Regions from separate parts of the Exiguobacterium sp. s28 genome, predicted to be linked through region 1. Evidence: riboswitches for the same ligand, from Rfam matches in the RefSeq annotation. Region 1 holds a riboswitch; each other region holds the start of a gene.
What was found. A riboswitch is a leader RNA that binds a small molecule or an ion and turns the genes downstream of it on or off. The one in region 1 is predicted to bind thiamine pyrophosphate.
Positions count from the first base shown of each region.

Region 2: another riboswitch for thiamine pyrophosphate. It lies ahead of KNP78_RS07640 (YkoF family thiamine/hydroxymethylpyrimidine-binding protein); the one in region 1 lies ahead of tenA (thiaminase II).
Region 3: another riboswitch for thiamine pyrophosphate. It lies ahead of thiT (energy-coupled thiamine transporter ThiT); the one in region 1 lies ahead of tenA (thiaminase II).

Region 1 is NZ_JACSLL010000003.1:223,887-231,409, forward strand. Features, by position in the region: gene KNP78_RS05560 (SDR family oxidoreductase) at 1-478, opposite strand, end outside; gene thiE (thiamine phosphate synthase) at 502-1,140, opposite strand; gene thiD (bifunctional hydroxymethylpyrimidine kinase/phosphomethylpyrimidine kinase) at 1,112-1,948, opposite strand; gene thiM (hydroxyethylthiazole kinase) at 1,948-2,736, opposite strand; gene tenA (thiaminase II) at 2,733-3,407, opposite strand; TPP riboswitch at 3,489-3,593, opposite strand; gene pelG (exopolysaccharide Pel transporter PelG) at 3,655-5,103, opposite strand; gene pelF (GT4 family glycosyltransferase PelF) at 5,084-6,502, opposite strand; gene KNP78_RS05595 (DUF2194 domain-containing protein) at 6,499-7,523, opposite strand, start outside.
Region 2 is NZ_JACSLL010000005.1:110,266-117,788, reverse strand. Features, by position in the region: gene KNP78_RS07665 (amidase family protein) at 1-456, shown strand, start outside; gene rlmN (dual-specificity RNA methyltransferase RlmN) at 526-1,587, shown strand; gene KNP78_RS07655 (SMP-30/gluconolactonase/LRE family protein) at 1,760-2,641, shown strand; gene KNP78_RS07650 (hypothetical protein) at 2,654-2,917, shown strand; gene KNP78_RS07645 (GTP-binding protein) at 3,020-4,213, shown strand; TPP riboswitch at 4,276-4,376, shown strand; gene KNP78_RS07640 (YkoF family thiamine/hydroxymethylpyrimidine-binding protein) at 4,456-5,049, shown strand; gene KNP78_RS07635 (ECF transporter S component) at 5,042-5,617, shown strand; gene KNP78_RS07630 (ABC transporter ATP-binding protein) at 5,610-6,941, shown strand; gene KNP78_RS07625 (energy-coupling factor transporter transmembrane component T family protein) at 6,938-7,523, shown strand, end outside.
Region 3 is NZ_JACSLL010000002.1:109,283-116,805, forward strand. Features, by position in the region: gene sdaAB (L-serine ammonia-lyase, iron-sulfur-dependent subunit beta) at 1-179, opposite strand, end outside; gene KNP78_RS02925 (DAK2 domain-containing protein) at 243-1,925, opposite strand; gene KNP78_RS02930 (Asp23/Gls24 family envelope stress response protein) at 1,948-2,310, opposite strand; gene rpmB (50S ribosomal protein L28) at 2,564-2,752, shown strand; gene KNP78_RS02940 (thiamine diphosphokinase) at 2,811-3,398, opposite strand; gene thiT (energy-coupled thiamine transporter ThiT) at 3,398-3,970, opposite strand; TPP riboswitch at 4,047-4,147, opposite strand; gene rpe (ribulose-phosphate 3-epimerase) at 4,167-4,823, opposite strand; gene rsgA (ribosome small subunit-dependent GTPase A) at 4,825-5,709, opposite strand; gene pknB (Stk1 family PASTA domain-containing Ser/Thr kinase) at 5,754-7,523, opposite strand, start outside.

The DNA of each region.
Region 1 (7,523 bases):
CGGCGTCATCTGTGAGAGCGCCCGGACGGACGATCGTATACGTAAGCCCACTCTCCTCGAGCAGACGATCCGCATGGTGCTTCGCCACATAATATGGTTTCATCTCTTCCGGCCATGCCGAACGATCTTCTGCTTTCAATGCGCTCACCATGACGAACTGTTTCACATTCCCGTTCTTGGCAGCCTCAATGCTTTTCGCCGCGCCGTCAAGGTCGATCAGGAGCGTCTTGTCGGCTCCGGTGCTACCACCTGAACCGGCTGCGAAGACGACCACGTCCATGCCAGACATTGCTTGTTCAAGTGACGAGACGTCACCTTCGAGGTCGCCTAGGACGGCCTGATAGCCTTTTGATGTGAAGTCATCGAGTTGCTCTTGTTTTCGAACCATCGCCGTGACTTGGTGTTTCCCTTCCTCGTGCAATCGTTCCACGAGCTGTTTTCCAATCTGTCCATTCGCGCCTATTACAAATACGTTCATCTGTCTTCCTCCTCGATTTGAATTCAGAGACAAGCGAAACGCCGTGTGGCTATGGCCACATCCGGTGCAGAAGCGATGGCTGAGATGACGGCGACGCCGTCCGCCCCATCTTGCCGAATCATCGGGACATGTTCCGGTAAAATGCCGCCAATCCCCACGATTGGCAGCTCTCGGTACATGGCTCGGACTTGGCGGATGAGTGTCGTCCCGTTCACTGCCCCGGCATCTTCTTTCGAAGTCGTCGGGTAAATTGGGCCAATACCTACATAATCCGCATGCTCGATGGCTGCTGCCACTTCTTCGAGCGTGTGGACCGAGACACCGAGCCACTTATCTGGACCAATCCGCTCCCGAACGATTGCGGCCTCGGCATCGTCCTGTCCGATATGCACGCCGTCCGCATCAATGCGCTCTGCTAGTTCGACGTCATCATTGATGATGAACGGAACATCGTATGAGCGGCAGAGTGTTTGCAACGCTCTCGCCATCGCTTCTTTTTTATCCCCATACAGTGCCTCTTTACCTTTTTCACGAAATTGAAAACATGTCACGCCACATTGAAGTGCCGTTTCCACCGTCTGGAGCATGTCTTCCGCGTTCGCGGTTCCGCAAATAAAGTAGAGCCGCAACTGTTCAGCGAGTGCCCGCCTTGATGGATTCAATCGTCACACCCTCCTCTCCATACGCCACATATGCCCAATGGTTCGTCGGTCCGTGTCCGGCGCCGATCTCGAGGCCATGGGTGATGGCGCTTTGAATGAACCGCTTCGCCGTCACCGCCGCCTCCATGATAGAACGACCTTTGGCAAGTTCCGCTGTAAGCGCCGCCGAAAATGTACAACCGGTACCGTGCGTATCGCTCGTCTGGATGCGCGGGGCCGAGAGAAGGAACACTTCCGACTCCATCATGATCAAGTCTTCGGCAGTTTCACCTTCGAGATGGCCGCCTTTTAAAATAACCGCGCGCACGCCGTACGCTAACATCCGCCGAGCCGCCTCGAGACGATCATTAAACGATCGAATCGTCAACCCGGTCAGCACTTCCGCTTCCGGCACGTTCGGCGTGACGACTGTCGCGAGTGGCAACAAGGAGGTCTTGAGCGCATCGACCGCCGTGTCCTGTAAAAGCGGGGCCCCTCCTTTCGCAATCATGACCGGGTCGACGACGAGTCGGTTGAAGACATGACGTTTCACCCCGGTAGCGACTGCCTCGATGCGCGCCGCATCAAATAACATCCCGGTCTTACATGCTGCGATCGAAAAGTCCGAACCGATTGCATCGAGTTGTTGCGTGATGAGTTCCGGCGACACCGCTTCGACCCCATGCACCCCGCGCGTATTTTGAGCGGTGACGGCCGTCAGAACGCTCGTCCCGAACACCTCTAGCTCTTGAAACGTCTTCAAATCGGCTTGGATTCCTGCTCCCCCGCCAGAGTCCGAACCGGCAATCGTCAATACTTGCGGCCGCATCATGATACCACCTCAATGCGGTCGCTCGGCAACTCGACGGCTGTCATCTTGCCGAGTTCATTCAAGAAATGAACAGGGAAGTCGCCCGGTCCATCCGCCAAAGCGGTAGCCAGTTCGCCGCACCGGGCATATCCGGCGAGCGCTGTCGCCGTGGCCGTCAACGCGTCGGATTCGACCGCGAGAAATGCACCGACGACCGCACTGAGTAAGCAGCCGGTCCCTGTCGTCCGGGTCATTGCTGCGGTGCCGCCTTTGATTTCAATCGTCACATCCCCGTCGCTGACGACATCCGTCTCGCCGGTCACGGCAACGACACAGGTGTAGCGTCGTGCCGCCGCGCGTGCGATGTGATTCAAATCAACCCGCGTTTCCCCGGCGTCCACGCCGCGCGTCGTCGCGTCGAGACCAATCAATGTCGCAATTTCTCCGGCATTCCCACGGATAACCGTCACGCGGACTTTTTGTAGAATCGATTCGGAGACATCGCGCCGGAACGAGGTCGCCCCGACCCCGACCGGATCAAAGACGACCGGCCGACCTGCTTGATTCGCCGCCTGCCCGGCTCGAATCATCGTACGTTCCGTCGTCGCATCGAGTGTGCCAATATTGAGTACGAGCGCATCGCTTAAAGACGCCATCTCGGCCACTTCTTCGACGGCTGACGCCATCACCGGCGCAGCCCCGATGGCGAGCAACCCGTTCGCTGAAAAGTTGGCGACGACGATATTCGTAATGTTATGGATGAGTGGCCGTTCAGCTCTAACTTTGTCCCATAAGTCGCGCTTCATCGTGTCACCCCCGCCGGTAAATCCCACGACTCGAGCGTCCACGCCATTTCCCAAAACGCATGCTCATAATAACAACTCTTCAAGAACAGCTGTTGATACCGGAACCTTTCTTCCGCTGTCGCTTGTCCGGCGAGTACATCGAGTCGTTCGATCTGTTCTTCGACGAGATCGCGGAACCATTCCGAACCATACGTCGCAATCCACGTCGCATAAATCGGATGATCGGGTGTCGCATCTTTCAATCGTTCCCCAATCTCATAATAGACCCAGTAGCACGGCAAAATCGACGCGAGCACGTCGCCGAGCGTCGGACCGGCCTGTTGCATATGGAGCGCATAGGCGTAAGCCGTTGGAGCAGGCTCAAACGTTGCCCACTGTGCCTCCGTCACGTCGAGCAAGGTGAAAAACTCACGGTGCAACGCATGCTCTGCTTCGATGGTATGGAGCGCGTGCGTCAAAAAGCGGCTCGCTACTTCCATGTTCGGGGCGAGTGTCGCCCCTTTCGCCTGCACTTTGGAGAACTGGTTCAAATAGTATGAATCTTGCATGACGTAATGCCTAAATTTCGCCTCGTCGAGTTCACCCGTTCCGAGCTCGCGGACGAACGGATGGTCAAAGCTGGCTTGAAACAAGGCATCTGCCTCTTGTCGAAGATGTGCGGTGAATGTCATTCATGTCTCCTCCTTTGTTATAAAAAAGACGCCGCCTCCCATAACGGAAGCGGCGTCGGATTTACACAAAGTATACGAGAACAATCGGTTCGCCCACTTCCCTACGCTAGCGTGAACTAGATCAGGTTCAAAGGGTCTGGACCTCGTCCATCTCAGCCGCGTCACGCGACTCCCCTAGTGGTAAACATTATGAAATTCGGTCGTCTACGACCACATCATATCAGTCTTTATCTTTGTTGAAAACCCTTTATCGCGAGAAGTGACGGTTCAACAACGTCCCCATTTGGGAGAACCGTTCGGTACCAAGCTTGCGTCGATTCGAGGCCGCGAACACGTAATAATCGACTTTGCCCATGTAATAGATCAAACGCAGGCCGGCCAAGAAGAACGTGATTGTCGTGCTGACGGCAAAGCCGACGCCGTACCAATCGATGCCGCGCGGCAAGAGCAAGAGCGTGAACAACGCATTCAACGTGAAGAACGAGATGTTGACGAACAATGCCCCGCGTCGATCCTCGAAATAGAGCAACAACAACGTCAAGATGAGGATCATCGCGTTCGCGAACGCCGCGAGCGTCGTCATCCGAAAGATTTGACCGATCTCGTCCGGGACGCCGATCCAACTGACGAACACGCCTGCCATGAGGATGGCGAACAACGTCACGACGCCTTGGCTGCGCGCGAGTCGAATCAACTCATTTTTCAGCACCGACGTCATCGTCTGTTTCGCCTTCTCGATTTGATGGAGCGCCCCGCCGTAGTTGATCAATCCATAAAACGTGCGATAGCGCTCATAAAACCGGGTCTCGACGGCGACGATGAACAAGAGCTGCGTCGGGATGATCGTCAAGTAGGACCAAAAGATGGCCGTGTCATAGTACGGATTAAACAAGAAGGAGTCCGCGATGATGACGCGTCCTTCTCCGAACCAGATGATAAAGTTCGTGACCCAAATCCCGAGCACGTACAACACCCCGATGGCGAACAAGTCTGGATAGCGGTCGAAGTATTTGAAGTACGAAAACTCTTTCACGGCATAGCGGAGTGGGAACGTCCGGAGCATCGCGAAGAACAAGCCGAACAACGTCACAATCATCCCGGCCGTGAAGCCGAGCAATAGCTCGAGACTCGACGGATTGGCCATGAGGCGACTAACCGCATAGACACTCCCGACCGAGATGAGTCCGCCGAGCAAGAAGCTATAGGCCACCGCTTGATAATACTTGGCGGCACTCAAGAACAAGAACATGACCCAGATGACATTGATCGTCATGAATAAAACGAACAACGTCAGTTTGTACAGAAAATCGAGCGGCGACAATAGCCAAAAGATACTGTACAGAATCGTCGCGGCGAGGATCGTCACTTTGAGCATCCCGGTGAAGACCGGGAAAATTTCATGCGCTTTCTTCTCGTAAAACAAGTCCGCCACATATCGGGTGACGACGAGCTGTTGGAAGCTGAACAAGATTTGCGAGAAGATGAACGCGTACGAGACCGAGATCATGAAAAGCGTCCGTTCGGCGAGCGATAACGTCGGCATTTGGAACGCCAACCATTGAATCGTCCCGACGACCAAGATGACGATCAACCACGGTCCGGATGTGACGAGGCCCGAGAACGTGTACGCCTTCAACCTGGACGAATAGTAGTCTTCTTGGAACAACTTCTGCAGCTTAAACCCGATGCCCGCCATACTGTTCCCTCCTCGTTTCATAGATGGCTTTGTAGCGGTCCACGACTTGTTGGAGACGATAGTATTGGCGGACCCGCTCCCGCCCGTTCTTACCGAAACGCATCCGCTCCTGCGGATAATCCATCATCCACTCGACCTTGTCCGCGACCGCTTCCGGATGAACCGGGGGCACGATAAACCCGGCTGGACCGAACGGGTCGTCTTCTCGTCCATACAGGAGCTCGGAACAAGCCCCGACATCGGTCGCGACCCACGGGATGCCGGCTGCCATACCTTCAAGAATCGCGAGCGGTTGACCTTCCGAGATACTCGTCAACAGAAGTAAATCAAACTTCGGCAAATAGGCTTGGACATCAACCTTTCCAGCGAGCTCGACATAATCGGTCAGCCCGCTCTGTTCGATGAGCAACCGGCACTCTTCCGCATATTCCTCATCCTCATCGAGCGGTCCCATGATCGTCAGCTTGAACAGACGATGCCGCTCCTGCAAAATCTTGGCGGCGTAAATCATCGTCTTCAAATCTTTGATTGGCACCAAGCGGACGATGGCCCCGATTTGAAAGAGATCGTGCTCCGGACGGTCGACCGTCGCCTGGATTTGTCGATCGGCGATGCCGTTGGCGATAATTTTCGTCTTCTCGCTCGGGGCGCCGATCCACTCCTGATATTCGCGGTTCCGCTCGAACAAGGTGATGATCTCATCGGCCGCGTTATAGGCCTCACGCGACAAATGGTGAAAGAAACGGACCCACCTCGGCTTATACGGCGCTGGAATCCAATACGACTGTAGAATCTCCTCTTCGCGTTCCCGCGAGTAGATGCCGTGCTCCGTCAAGATGAACGGAATCCCTTGCGTCTCTTTCATGTAGGACGCGACCACACCGGCATAACCCGTTGACACGGAATGAACGAGGTCGACTTTCGGGAGCGGTTGATGGAGCACCCGTAAAATCGGAGTGTACATACTCTGCCACATCCAGAAATAGTCGATGAACGAACCTCCGTTCATTTCCCCGGCGTAGGCCGCCTTGACATTTTTCCAAAAGAACTCGCTTGCGAAAAACGCCTGACTTGAAGGCACTTCTTTCCCAAGCAAACGAAGCGCTTGCCGGTTCGGACTTTTCAACATGAGCCAGTCCGATACGTTCTGTTCGTCCTCAGCGCCCCACTTTAATCGCCCTTTCGCCCGCTCACCCAAGTCGCTCAAATACAAGTGGGTGATCCCTGAAACGTTCGGTGGGAACACATATTTCATGTCTTCCGGACGCTTCTCTGTCGGTTGAATCGAAATGATTTCAAACGACACTTCGGGCATCGCCTCAATCAACGTCTGCGTCCAACTTGAGACGCCTCCGCTCACGTATGGATAACTGCCCTCTAATACGAGTCCGATTCTCATTGCGCTTCCCCCTTGATGGCGATTTCAGCGTTCGCCGATGTCAGTTTGACGAGGTAGAGCGGACGGTCGGCTTCCCATTGTTCGACCGTCCCAAAGTCAAACTCTCCCGTCTCAAGTGATTGGCCTGGTTTGAGGCGAATCGTGAAATGAGAGGGGTTGACGAGACCTTCCCCGGCCAAATAGACGGTCGACTCATCAAACGTGACGTTCAAATCAGCTTGTTGGTATGTGATCATCTTTTCGGTCGCATAGTGTTGCGTATATGCCTCGAGGTGCGGATATCGATCCTTCACGTCGTGGACGATTTTGCGAAGACTCGCGAACATCGTATCCCAATCCCGACCGAAGGCCCGGTCGGGGTCGATGACATCATCCGGGTGAATGAAGTGGGAAAACACACCGAAGTTGGCGATTCCATCGACCATTTGGAAAATCGATCCGCGCTCTTCCCCGTAATCGCTTGTCACACGCGGGAAATGGTACAAGTTCGGATGCGTCGCATCAAATTCGAACTCTTGAACGAAGTCCCCGCTCTCCGGCTCCCCGGTGTAGAGCGAAGCAATCGTGCGCAGTTCTGGCAACGCTTCGGCGATCGCATCGACCCCAGTCCGGTTGAGCGCGTTCGACGGCGGGACATATGACTTGAGCGTTTCAGCCGGGAAATAATTCTCAAACACGGACTCGGCTTGAAGCAATGACCGTTTCATCTCGTCTTTATCTTGCCAGGGGATGTACCCGTACGTCGGGTCAATCGGTTCATCGGCCGTGACGAGCGACTGGTGGTTATAGCCATGGAGTCCGATTTCCCCACCGTGGGCGATCAATTTGCGACCGAAGTAGAGCATTGGGAACTCACCCCGTTTGATCAACTGTTCGTCGACGAGCTCCATCTCCTCTTCATACGTCCCAATCATGGCACCCGTGTAAATCAAATCGTCGTCTTTCGCCAAATCGACCATATCTTCCCACCAATCCTCGGCGAAGAAATCTTTGACCGATTTATCGAGCGGGGTCGCGGACA
Region 2 (7,523 bases), on a different contig from region 1:
TTGTACCACGAGTTCAAACTCGGGATCGAGGCGTACCTGGCCACGACGACGCTCCCGTACGAGACGTTGTCGGATTTGATGGACTGGAACAACAGACATCCTGAGACGATCCCGCACGGACAAAAGACGTTCGAGAAAGCGGAAAGATTGTCGGGACGTCTCATCGAGGCGGCCTATTTGACGCGCCGGCTCGATGACGTGCGTGACGCCAAGACGGACGGACTCGACCGCCTATTAAACGAACAGCAGTTGCACGCGCTCGTCTTGCCTCACGATTTGAACTATGACATGGCGGCAAAAGCCGGGCATCCGACCATCACGATCCCATATCGCTTGAAAGCGAGTGGGGCGCCGTTCGGCCTATCGTTCACCGGGACGAGTTATGCCGAACGTGACTTGATCCGTCTGGCGTATGCGTTCGAGCGACATATTTCGCGTCCCGTTCCACCGTTATAAGAACGTTGCACCCGTCGTCCACGTCCGCTACAATGGTACGTATGCGGATTGAAGAAAGGACAGATAGCAATGAAACCATCTATATACGGGCTGACGTTCGATCAGCTGACAGAAGCGTGTGTCTCTTGGGGATACAGCGCCTTCCATGCGAGACAAATCTGGGACTCGCTCTACATCGACCGAGTGAAACAAATCGAGGACATCTCGGTACGGGCTGAGGTGCGTGAGGCGATCGCCGCCGAATACGTCATCTCGACGCAAGACCTGTTCGTCAAACAAGAGGCGGGCGACGGGACGGTCAAATTTTTACTTAAACTACACGACGGGCACTATATCGAGACTGTGCTCATGCGACATAAGTACGGCCGTTCGGTCTGTGTGACAACGCAGGTCGGGTGCAATATCGGCTGCAGCTTCTGTGCGAGCGGTCTCTTGAAGAAGACACGTGATTTGACGGCGGGCGAAGTCGTCGAACAAATCATGACCGTTCAACACTACTTGGACGAAGTCGGCGAAGGGGCCCGGGTCAGCCATATCGTCGTCATGGGGATCGGCGAACCGTTCGATAACTTTGACAACTTGGTCGACTTCCTGCGTGTCGTCAAGGACGAGCGCGGTCTCGCGATCGCGCCGCGTAAAATCAACGTCTCGACGAGCGGACTCGCCGACAAGATTTACAAGTTCGCGGACCTCGATTTGCGCATCAACTTGGCGCTGTCGCTCCATGCGCCGAACGACGCGCTGCGGACGCAAATCATGAAAATCAACCGGGCGTTCCCGCTCGACAAGCTCATGCCGGCCATCCGGTATTACGTCGAGAAGACGAACAAACGAATCACGTTCGAATATATTCTCCTGTCGAAAGTGAACGATTTACCGGAGCACGCCGAGGAATTGGCGGCGCTCATCGACGATATTAAGGACAAGTCGTACGTCAACTTGATCCCGTATAACCCGGTCAACGAGCATATCCAATACGAGCGCAGTACCTCGGAGGACATCATGGCGTTCTATGATGTCTTGAAGAAGCGTGGCATCAACACCGGTGTCCGCCTTGAGCACGGGACTGACATCGATGCGGCATGCGGCCAGTTGCGCAGTAAACATATGAACGTCGAAGGTGCGAAATAAGTGGACTCCTTGAATCGAATGATTCAAGGAGTTTTTTTCATAGAGCCGCTCCGGTGAAGGAAAGACGGACATCGCCCCTAACTCTGCGGAACGATTTTGAAAAATCTTGAATAGACCTCGTCCGCTCAGGGAATAGTCAGTTGAAATCAATGTAGAGAGTGGAGGCAATTCAATGGAGACAGTAAACGCTGCGTTATGGATTCGAGTCAGAAATACACTTGGGGAAGGCCCGTGTTGGGATGCTGAACTGAAACGGTTCTATTGGGTCGACATCGAAGGACACACACTTTGGTGGTACGACGAAAAGGAAGACGAGCTGTCATCGTTCGATATGGGACAACAGATCGGGTTTGCGGTCCCGAAAGTGACAGACGGCGTCGTCGTCGGCTTGAAAGACGGCATCTATGAATGGGACGAGGGATCGAAGCGACTCGATAAACTCGTCGAACTCGATGACCCGGAAGGGGATCTTCGCTTCAACGACGGAAAGGCCGACCCGTACGGACGAATCTTTGCCGGGACGCTTCATCTCAACGACGAGGAGAACGAGGCGACGCTCTATCGCTTGAACCGTGACGGCACGACCGAGGTCATGCTCAGTGAACTGACGCTGTCGAACGGTCTGACATGGTCTCCGGACCACTCGACGTTCTACCATATCGATACACCGACCGAGACGGTCCGCAAATACCCGTTCGACTTGAAAACAGGAACACTCGGGGATGGGGAAGTCGTCATCGATTTCAAAGATGAGGAAGGATTCCCGGACGGCATGACATCCGATGAGGACGGCTTTTTATGGATTGCCCACTTCGCGGGCGGACGCGTCTCGCGCTGGAACCCGAAGACGGGTGAAAAAGTGCTCGAGGTGCTCGTGCCGGCCCCGAACGTCACGTCATGCTGTTTCGTCGGTGATGACTTGAAACAACTTGCGATCACGACGGCGCGCGAAGGAATGGATGACGCGGCGCTCGAGGCCCATCCGGACGCAGGTTCGGTCTTTAAAATTGATACAGATGTGAAAGGGATGCCGCTCTATCGGTTTGGTCGATAAGGAGGTACGAAGATGGTAAAACGATTGCTCGTTCGTGCGGGAATCGGTTTGGCGCTCGCGGCGGTCGCCCGGGTCGGGATTCAAAAGCTGTTGGAGGCGAACCGGGAAGACGATCATACGTATTTGAATCCGCGGTGGGATGAGACGCCGAGTGTGGATGCCGACAAGGACGCGGATGAGGTCGGTCTGACCCAGCTCGACTCGATTTATCGAGCCGAATGGCAGGCGAACGCCTATCCACGCTCAGAGGCCGAACGCAAGGCGTTAGAGGAATAGGCAGGAGAACACGTCCGGAAACGGGCGTGTTTTTTTCTTGACAAGACGTCACCGACCCGTCATTATCTAAAAAGTAATCATTACGATTTAGGAGTGGGTAGAATGAGACGAATCCCGGTCACCGTGCTGTCCGGTTATTTAGGAAGCGGTAAGACGACACTATTGAACCACATATTGTACAATCGGACGGGCAAGAAATACGCCGTCATCGTCAACGACATGAGCGAGTTGAATATCGATGAGCGATTGATTGAACAGGGCGGTTTTTCGAGGACGGACGAAAAGTTGGTCGAACTATCGAACGGCTGCATCTGTTGCACGCTCCGTGAGGACCTGCTCGAGGCGGTAACAGAGCTTGCGAACGACCGGGACCTCGACGGAATCATCATCGAGTCGTCCGGGATCTCAGAGCCGATCCCGGTCGCCCAAACGTTTACATATGCCGATGACGCCCTCGGCATCGATTTGACGAGCCGAGTCTATATCGATGCGATGGTGACCGTCGTCGATGCGTTTCGGTTCTTAACAGATTTCAACTCGGGCGAGTCGCTCCATGAACGCAAGCAGGCGATCGAGGCGACGGACGTCCGCGAAGTCGTCGACTTGCTCGTCGACCAAGTCGAATTCGCCGATATCATCGTCTTGAACAAGGCGGATCGCGTGACCGAGACCGAACTCGGCGAGATGACCGGACTGTTGAAGGCGCTCAACCCAACCGCGAAGCTGTTGACGTCTGTCCATGCGAACGTGGAATTGACCGAGCTGTTGGATGTCAATTTGTTCGATTTCGAACAGGCGATGCATGCGGCCGGGTGGATTCAAGAACTTGAGACAGATGTGCACACGCCGGAGACGGAAGAATACGGCATCAGTTCATTCGTCTATCGTCGGCGTCGGCCGTTCCACCCGGAGCGTCTCCATGCCTGGATCGAGGCGTTTCCGGAAGAAATCGTCCGCGCGAAAGGGTTCTTATGGATTGCTTCCCGGAACGACCTCGCCTGTCTGTTTTCACAAGCGGGCTACGCCTCGACGCTCGAACATGCCGGGCGCTGGCTCGCGACGCTTCCGGAAGATGAGCGTCGTCACATGTTCGCGGCCGAACCGGAACTCGCCGCCGACTATGTCGAACCGTACGGTGACCGACAGACGGAGCTCGTCTTGATCGGGCAGCGGATGGATCGAGCCATCATCGAACAAGAGCTCGATCACTGTCTGCTGACAGATGAGGAGATGGCGCTGGATTGGTCGACGCTCCGGGACACACTTCCGGGGAACGAGGTCGTCACGTTCTCATAAGACCGTTTACAAAATGAAAGTGGTCGTCTATACTGATTCTTGCATGAACAACCGCATACATTGGACTACACTAGGGGTGCTTCGGCTGAGATGTGAGCATGGCTCCAATCCCTTATGACTCGATCCGGGTAATACCGGCGTGAGGAAGTGTGGCACTTTTTCTAATGGATTAAAATTGGACGAGTGGCCGCATTCTCATGGATGCGGCTTTTTTGTGTACACATAATAAGGGGGAATAGAACATGAACAAACAATGTGGAACGAGCCCGATCGTCGGGTTCCGCTTTACACTGAGCCCGATGACGACTGATTTCGTGAGCATCATCAAAGGGGCGTTGAAGGAGACGGATTTACAAAACGTCTGGCGACATACCGATGACGTGTCGACGGTCATCCGTGGACGAAGTGAGCATGTATTCGATGTGGCTAAGACCGTGCTGTCACACGCGACGAAGACAGGGGAACATGTGTCGATGAGCGGGACGTTCTCGGTCGGGTGTCCAGGGGATACGGCCGGAGATGAAGTGCTCGTTGTGTCGAGCGAACCGCTTAATGGTCCCGTCGGTCCGCAATATGTCTCTTCACAGTTCGCGCTCTATCCGCTCGGTGATGAGAACTACATGGACATCATCTACGAAGAAATCGCTTTTGCGAAAGAGCGGGGTGTCTTCAATGACTCGATGCATTACGCCTCAGGCATACATGGGGACATCGAGCCGGTGTTCGCTTTCTATGAGGCGACGTTTGATCGCGTCCGACAGAAGACAAGCCACGTCGTCATGACGGTGACGTTCAGCGTGAACAGCCCGTCACACGAGGGACGCATGGATGCTTAAATCGTGGAAGTTAAAAGAAATCGTCTTGTTGTCGATTTTATCGGTCGTGTTCGCGGTGGTCTATTTGGCGTTCGTCCATGCTGGTAACTTGTGGGCCGGTCTGATTGGACCAATCGCCTACGAATGGATTTTTGGGATATGGTTCATCGTCTCGATTATCGCAGCTTATATCATTCGCAAGCCTGGGGCTGCATTCTTGTCCGAAGTGCTTGCGGCGACGATTGAGATGATGATTGGCAACGCCATCGGACCGCGCATCATTTTAGTTGGGATCGTTCAAGGGATCGGCGCCGAAGCGGCGTTCGCTTTGACGGGTTATAAACGCTATGATCTTTGGGTGCTCATGCTCGCCGGATTCAGTGCTGCTGTGACAAGTTTCGCGTATACGTACGTCATGGGAGGGCTCAATGCCCTCAGTCCGACATATGTGGCTACGATGTTCGCTTTACGCGCAACGAGCGGGATGTTGATTGCTGGTCTGGGCGGTAAGATTTTGAGCGACTTGTTGCTTCGGACGGGCGCGCTTGATGGGTATGCCCTCGCGCGACAGGACCGTATGCATGGTTGAGGCAGAACATCTGACATTTCGTTATCCGAACAAGAAATGCGATGTCTTGACGGATATCACACTACGTCTAACAAAAGGGAGAACGGTCATTACAGGGGCAAGTGGGTCGGGAAAATCAACATTGCTCGCTTTGATGAATCGTCTCTATCCGGACAATTGTGATGGCATCGTGACGGGCAGACTGCACTTGTTCGATCGCTCTTATGATACGTATGAAGCTGGCGAAGTGAACCGGCGCGTCGGAACGGTCTTTCAGGACCCGGACAGTCAGTTCGTCATGCAGACGGTCGAAGAAGAATTGATTTTCACGCTCGAAAACTTTGCCGTCGCGAGAGACGAGATGATGGCCCGTGTCACCACAATGTTAGAGGCGTTGCATTTGACCGATTATCGTCACCGTACCATTCATGACCTATCGGGGGGTGAGAAGCAGCAAATTGCCGTCGCTTGTGCCTTGATTGGCTGTCCCGAGTGGCTCCTCCTCGATGAGCCGCTCGCTCACCTCGATCCTGAGACCGCCCATCATTTCGTTCGTTGGCTCGACGGCGTCGCACAGACCGTAAACGTTGTCGTCATCGAGCATCGGCCATACATATGGGGTGATTTTTTTGACCGACAAATAAAGCTCGTGAGTGGGCGCATCGACTATGATGGACCGTTCATCGTCCGACCAGATTATGCGTTCTTTCCAATTAAAGTTGAACAAGGAGAGAAAATGTTATTTCACATACCGGAATTAAAACGAAAAACATTTCAATTAGCAGCGAGCGAGTTAAAGGTCGCTGAGGGTGATCTCATTGCGGTGCTCGGTCGAAATGGTAGCGGAAAGTCGACATGGCTGCGAAGACTAGCCCGGAAACATCGTGAAGTCGGCCTCGTCCCGCAATCACCGGCGCATCTATTCGTTACGAATGATGTGACCCGAGAACTCGCATATGGCCATAATCGCCCGATTGAGGACGTCTTAACGCGGCTCGGGCTCGAATCAGTGCGTGACCACCATCCACTCTCCCTTAGTCACGGTCAAAAACGAAGGCTCGCCATCGGAGTGATGATGCTGTCTAATAAACAACTGATTGCGTTTGATGAACCGACTGCCGGACAAGACGAGGTATCGCTTCGTGCGCTCTATGACTTAATGGTCGAACGAACACGATCCGGCCAGACGATTTTGTTTGTGACGCACGACCTCAGCTTCGCGCGGATTGCGAACACATATTATTTGATGTGTGACGGCGACTTGAGTGGGCCATATGACGCTTCACTCTGGGATGAAAAAGAATTACTACGCACCCACGGCTTATTGATGGAGGAATCGCGATGACATTTCATGAGATGAACCCGACGATTAAATTTCTGACCGTGGCATGTCTCATGTTCGGTCTCGCCTTCATGTATAACCCTTGGACTCCGCTTGCTGTTTTTCTCGGTACAGTTACACTTCAAACGCTATTCTCTGCTGTGAGCTGGAGAAGATGGGGGTTGTTCATGATCCCATTTTTATTGACCGCGCTCGGGACATTGTGGACGACGCTCGTCTTTGGAAAGCAATCAAGCGGAGATGTCGTGTTCAAGCTGTTTGGCAATGATGTGACCGACGAGAATGTGATGCTAGCAGCGACGCTCTCCTTACGTGTGTTGGCATTCACAGCCTTGTCGCTTCTGTTCACGCTGACGACGGACCCGAAACGGTTCGTCTACAGTTTGATGCAACAAGGAAAGCTGTCACCAAAAATCGCATATAGTGTCTTCGTCGGTTTTCGTTTCTTTCCGATTCTAAAAAAAGAACTGATGCAACTGTATGAAACGCATGCGTTACGAGGCGTGCGTTTGGAGACGAGACTCGATCACATCCGCCACGTCCCCAAATTAATCGTTCCGCTTCTTGCTGGATCGATCCGCCAAG
Region 3 (7,523 bases), on a different contig from region 1:
GTCCCGTGTCCCCGATACGTATCGGCGAACGACCCATAAAACGTGATGTGCGCGAGCCGTGGCGTCCGCCCGAACAGTTTTCCGGCCATGAGACCGATGCGGGCGGCGCCCGCCGTATGCGAACTCGATGGACCGACCATGACCGGTCCGATGATATCAAACACACTGCGATATTTCATCGCATTTCCCCCTTTCAAAAAAACCCTACCTTCATTATACAGAAGGTAGGGCTGAGTTACAGCTTATTCCACACTAAAAATGTAGGAGTAGAGCGGTTGTTTCCCGTCATGAACCTCGATTTCGATCTCGTCGTTCTTCGACTCGATGTACGCCGAGAGTGCCTCCACGTCTTCTGCTGACGAACCTTCGCCCGTCAGGATCGTGATGATCTCGTCGTCGGCATCGACGAGGGCGTCGACTAATTTCTTCGCCGCTTCGAGGCTCGAGGCCGATGAGGCGACGATTTTCTTCTCGGCGATCGCCATGTGGTCGTCTTTACGAATCTCGACACCGTCGATGCTCGTATCACGAACCGCATACGTCACTTGACCAGACTTGACGGTACTAGCCGCCGTCTTCATGACGCTTTCGTTCGTCTCCACATCGGCTTCCGGGTTGAACGCGATCGCTGCCGCAAGTCCTTGTGGCACCGTCTTCGTCGGAATGACCGAGACGCCGCAAGGTGCGACCGATGCCGCTTGTTCGGCAGCCATGATGATGTTCGAGTTGTTCGGGAAGATGAAGACATGGTCCGCGTTGGCCGCTTCGATCGCCTTGACGATATCTTCCGTCGACGGGTTCATCGTCTGACCGCCTTCGATGACGTGAGCCGCACCGAGTGAACGGAACAAGTCGCTGACGCCTTCACCCATGGCGACCGTGACGATCGCATACGGTGCTTTCGCCTTCGGAGCCGTCGGTTGGACGCCATGTTGGTTCGCGCCGTGCTCTTCTTCTAAGATGGTCGAGTGCTGTTGACGCATATTCTCGATTTTGACAGCGACGAGTTCACCGTAACGCTGTCCTTTCGTGATGACGTCGCCTGGCGTCTCGACGTGAACGTGAACTTTAAGCAACTCTTCATCTGCGACGACGAGGAGTGAGTCCCCGAGTTCAGACAGTTCGTTGCGGAACGCGTCCTCGTTGAACGGGGCATCCTTCAACTTCGCATCTTGGAAACGAACCATGATTTCCGTGCAATAACCGAACTCGATGTCTTCGGTCGACATGAATCCTTGCGCGGCGTGGGCATGATGTTCGGCTTCGATGAGCGCATCCATGACCGGTGCATGTGGCTTCTCGAGCTCTTTTCCTTCGAGGCTCGCAAGGAACCCTTCATAAATAACGAGCAAGCCTTGGCCGCCCGAATCGACGACGCCGACTTCTTTCAAGACCGGCAATAAGTCCGGCGTCCGCTCGAGTGAAGCTTTCGCTTCCACGATCACACGTTCCATGAACTCGTTGAAGTCGCTCGTCGACTCTGAAGCACGGAGCGCTTCGTCGGCCGCTTCACGAGCAACCGTCAAAATCGTTCCTTCAACCGGTTTCATAACCGCCTTGTATGCCGTGTCGACACCACGTTTCAATGCCTCAGCGAAATCGACTGTCGACACTTCGGTCTTTCCTTCGATCGCTTTACCGAAGCCACGGAACAATTGGCTTAAAATAACACCGGAGTTCCCGCGTGCCCCCATCAAGAGACCACGTGCAAACTTCGATGAGACGTCAGCGATATTTGCCGTGTTGAGTGCGGCCACTTCCTTCGCACCCGATGTCATCGTCAAATTCATGTTCGTCCCCGTGTCGCCATCCGGCACCGGGAAGACGTTAAGCGAATCTACATAATCCGCATTCTGGCTCAAGTTGGCTGCACCGTTCGCGACCATGTTCGCGAACACCAATCCATCTAAACGTTTTAAACCCACACCAAATCCTCCTTCGTTCTCGTCAGTCATTCGTCAGACGAACGCCTTGTACGAATATGTTTACCGACGAAACGTTTAATCCTAAAGTTTCACCGAGCGTGTATTTTACACGGCTTTGCACGTTATATGCGACTTCCGACACTTTCGTCCCGTAGCTCACAATGATGTGCATGTCGATATGTACGTCTTCTCCATCTTGACGTACGACCACGCCTCGGGCGTAGTTTTCACGCTTCAATAGTTCTGCAATCCCGTCTTTCAATTGAGCTTGAGACGCCATTCCCACAACGCCGAAACATTCCATCGCCGCACCGCCTGCGAGTGTTGCGACCACGTCGTTCGTGATGTCAATATTGCCATATGTTGTCTTCATTTCAATTGCCATATGGAGTAGCCTCCTTCATTCGGAATGATTCCTTCACTACATTCTACAATAAGTACCTAGTTATTAAAAGAACCTGCTCCATAAACTCGGTCAATTGTAGCCGTAACCCTCATTCATTATTAAAATCCTTTCCAGTAATGTCAAGTTTTTTTCTTGTCATCCTATGATTTTCTAGTTGCATCGTGAAAAAACCCGTGCTAATATAAACGAGTGTCTATTAGGACGAACCCACATAAAAAAGGAGGGGAAACGCATGGCACGTAAATGCTACGTAACAGGTAAATCACCTAAATCAGGTAACAACCGTTCGCACGCACTCAACAAGACAAAACGCACTTGGGGTGTAAACGTACAAAAAGTTCGTATTCTCGTTGACGGTAAACCTAAACGAGTTTGGGTTTCAGCTCGCGCTCTTAAATCAGGTCTCGTTGAACGCGTATAATTTTTATACACGAACGAAATAAATCCCAGCGGCATTCGCCGATGGGATTTTTTTGTGTTCATTTTTTGATATACAGCACGAGCACCTTTCCTTCGTGCACGATCAAGTCCGCCGCCTCACCGGCCCACTCGTTCGAGATCGTGAGCGCCTCATGGCTGACGACATCGTGACGATCGAGCGGATATTTGACGCCGCGGATTGACACGTTCGCCCGCTTCCACGGGAGGAGCGACAAATAATGATCGGCTTGACGTGGGAGCTCGTGACGCCCAGCTCCAACAAGACGAACGGTTTGCCCGGCCGTGAACAAACGCATCTCTGGATATGCCTCGAGCAGCCCAATATTGCCGAGCGTCATGTCGAGGCGTCCACCGAGAGCGCCGTACACAAGCATCTCCGTCGCCCCGTGTCCACGGGCCGCCTCGAGCGCAATCTCGAGGTCGGTCACGTCTTTTTCAGATGGGTAACGGACGGCGTCAATCGGCACTTCGCCCGTGAAGGAATCGAAATCGCCGACGACGAGATCCGGGTTCAGCCCTTGGTTCAACAGTGTCTCGTACCCCCCGTCGACGCCGATGATGTAATCGACGTCACGCGGGAGTCCCGAGATTGGTTCCGGGCTGGCCGCCACAATCAACACCCGCATTAGCGGAGACCCCGGGTCGCGAGCGTGGCGAAACGTGGTGCCGAGACGAACAAGAGAACGAGGACGACGGCCGACACGAGGAAGGACGGCAACATATACGTCATGTTATAAGCGAACGAATAGGCGACGACCGGCCCTTCCGCGTACTCGGCGAAGAACACGATCCCTGATAAGACGTGGGCGCCGTAGCGAAGCAGTGAACCGAGGAGCGCCCCGAGCACCAAGTAGACGACGAGCGTCTTTTTCGCCTCGTCCTTGGCGGCCCGTTTCACTTGACCAGCGAACAGTCCGGCCATCCCGACGACACCGTAAGCGAACGTGTAGTCGAGCAGGAACTGGACCGGTGTGAAGATGTAAGCCCCGAACAGCAGTTGCAGCGTTCCGACGAGCGCTCCTGTCGCCAGTCCGCCTTTTAATCCATGGCGGTACGCCATCACAAAGATCGGCAACATCGCCAGGCTGATCGATCCGCCCTGCGGCATCCGGAACGGGATGAGCAAATCAAAGATCAAGCCGAGTGCGGCGAACAATGAGATTTCAATGAGCGCCTGTAGTTTTAAACGTTGTTTCATCTTATTCCCTCCTTATTATATGAGCGAACGACAAAAAGCAGCATGACGTAAACGCCATGCTGCTATCGAGTAGCAACGTGCATTTTCGCCACATCCCTACGTCCGTGTGAACGGAACAGGTTCAAAGGGTTAGCAAATGCCTCTCAGCCACAGAATGTGACACCCCTTGCGACAATATTTGTTGTTCTATCGACGATTATACACGAGATGCGTGACGAATGCTATCGATTGCGTCTTTATAGCTCGGCTCGTTATAGATGGCTGAACCAGCCACGAGCACATCAGCTCCAGCGTCGATGCATAATTTCGCCGTCTCTGCGTTGACACCGCCGTCAATCTCGATTTCAAAGTCGAGACGACGCGCTTGGCGCATCTCGCTCAGCGCCGCGATTTTCGGGACGACCGATTCGATGAATGCCTGGCCCCCAAAGCCAGGGTTCACCGTCATGAGGAGCACCATGTCGACGTCACCGAGCACGTGTTCAATCGATGACAGCGGCGTATGCGGATTCAAGACGACACCACACTTGGCGCCGGCCGCTTTGATTTGTTGCAACACGCGATGCAAATGATTCGTCGCTTCAACGTGAACCGTGACGATATCCGCCCCGGCCTTGATGAAATCTTCGACGAACCGTTCGGGCTGGTCGATCATCAAATGGACGTCTAACACCATGTCCGACTTCTTCCGTAAGCTCGCTAACACCGGTAGGCCGATTGAGATGTTCGGGACGAATTGACCGTCCATGACGTCAAAATGGATGTAATCCGCTCCGGCCTCTTGGACCGCCTTCACTTCTGCCTCTAAATTGGCGAAGTCCGCCGCTAAAATCGATGGTGCAATTTTAATCATGTCAGTACCTCCGTTGTCTATCGTTTAACTCTGCCATAAACGTAACATAATTCTCATAGCGGGTGGAAGCGATTTCTCCCGCCTCGACGGCCGCTTTGACGGCACAACCTGGTTCGTTCAAATGGGCACAACCGCGGAATTTACAGTCATCATGCCGCTCGACGAACTCAGGGAAACACCAGCGCATCTCTTCGACTTCGAGTTCTTCTGGGAACTCGAGGCTCGAGAAACCAGGCGTATCGGCCACGAGCCCGTCAGCGAGCGTGATCAGCGTGACGTGACGCGTCGTGTGCTTACCGCGCCCAAGTGATTTCGAGATCTTCCCGGTTGCAAGTTCTAGTTCCGGTGCGACCGCGTTCAAGAGCGAACTCTTACCGACCCCGGTCTGTCCGGCGAACACACTCGTCTTCTCCTTAAACGACCCGCGGATTTTTTCGATCCCCGACCCGTCCTCGGTCGATGTCTCGATGACCTCATAGCCGATGGAACGATATAAAGCCGCTGCTTCGTGAATCTTCTCCCGTTCCGCCTCCGTCAACAAATCCATTTTCGTCAAAACGATAATCGGATGGACTTGCTTCGACTCGATCAAGACGAGGAAACGGTCGAGCAGATGGAACGAGAACGCCGGCTCTTTTACCGAGAATAACAAGAACGCTTGATCGATGTTGGCAATCGGCGGGCGGACGAGATGGTTCGACCGCTCGTCAACAGCCAATATATAACCGGTACCATCCCCTTGGTCTTGGATGTCGACATCGTCACCGACGACCGGCGAGATGTTCCGGTTGCGGAAATTGCCGCGGGCGCGACAACGGATCTCTTGTTTTTCTTCCGTCATGACGTCATAAAATCCGCCTTGTAATCGAATAATCGTACCTTTCATTCCATTCCCTCCTTAGAAAAAGAGGCGACGCGCACGCCACCTCTTCATTGTGAATCTTTTGCTTGTGCGTAAGTCACCGTATCCGTGCGAACGACTTCGCCGTCGACTTCAATCGTCGCGGTTCCGACTTCGTCCGGTGCGATGACGAGCGTATACGAGTAAGTCGTTGTCTCCGTTATCTTATCACGCAACACCTCGACTTCGCCACGGGCGTCGACCGTCCGAATGACGACTTCGAGTGCCTCGGCTTCTTCGCCTTCAGCGGGCGGCTCGATTTCGACGTTGACTTCCCGTTCAATCGAGACGTCCGTCGGTTCTACCCCTTGTGACACGATGACGGTCAGTTCCGTCCCCGGGTCGACTGCCGTACCGGCCGTCGGGAGTTGACGGATGATTTGATTCGCAGGAACGCTCGTTGAATACTCATCACGTTTGACGATTTTCAAGCTATTCTGTTCGGCATACGTTGTCGCTTCCTCGAACGTATAGCCCGCCAAGTTGGCGAGTTCGATTTTATTGCTGCCGGTCGAGACGACGAGCGTCACCGTCTCTTCAGATGGGACGACCTCGTTGCCTGGGGCGATCGATTGGGAGATGACATCCCCGCTATCGACCGTCTCGGATGCCTCCGACTGAATCTCGATGTCCGTGAACTCAAGATCTTTGAGCGTCCGCTCGGCCGACGACTGGGACAGTCCTTCAACATCCGGCATCTCGACCGTCTCTTTTCCGGCCGAGACGACAATCGTCACGGTCGTCCCACGTTTCGGCTTCCGTCCGGCTTGCGGTGTCTGCGAGATGACGTCGCCAGCGGCGATGTTGTCACTTGCCCGTTCAGTTGCCTCGACGACAAAACCGGCCGTTTCGAGCTCGGTCGTCGCCTCGTCGCTCGTCATGCCGACGACGTCCGGCACGACGGCACGGGACATCTCGTCAGCGATGACGTAAGCCCCAATCCCGCCACCGATCAACAGGAGCGCAAGCAAGAGCCAAAGCCACCACTTCTTCTTCCGTTTCGGTTTGTCTTTCACGGGTTCACTTGCTGCGACCGGTTGCTCCGGCGCCTCTTTGACGTTTGGCTCATCCGGTACGACCGGCGCCATGACGAGCGTCTGATCAAACGCATCTTGCTCAGCATTCGACCGCTTCGGTTCATTCGCACGTTCCGAATCAAGTGACGTCATGCAATCCTTTTTAAACGCGGCGACCGAGGCATGACGTGCGCCCGGTGACTTCGCGAGCGCCTGCATAATACAGTTCTCGAGCGCTTGCGGGATGTTCGGGTTCAAATCCATCGGTCGAATCGGGTCGTCTTGCAGATGCTGCAACGCGACGGCGACCGGCGTCTCGCCGATGAACGGCACCCGGCCGGTCACGAGTTCATAGAGCACGGCGCCGAGCGAATAAATATCTGACTTCTCATCGGCGAACTTTCCGCGCGCTTGCTCCGGGGAAAAGTAGTGGACCGACCCGAGGACCGACATCGTATGGGTCAGCGTCGCGTTCGACATGGCCACCGCAATCCCAAAGTCCGTCACTTTGACGTTGCCGCTCTGATCAATCATCATGTTTTGCGGTTTGATGTCCCGATGAATGATTCGATTCGCATGGGCATGGTCGATCGCATCACAAATCTGTCCCATGATGCGAAGCGCCTCGTCGACAGATATGTACTCTTCTTGCAAATATTGTTTCAGCGTCATCCCGTCGACATGTTCCATGACGATGTAATAGATGTCGCGTTCGTCTCCGACGTCGTAAATGGCGACGATATTCGGATGGTTCAGACTCGTCGCCGCATGGGCTTCTCGTTC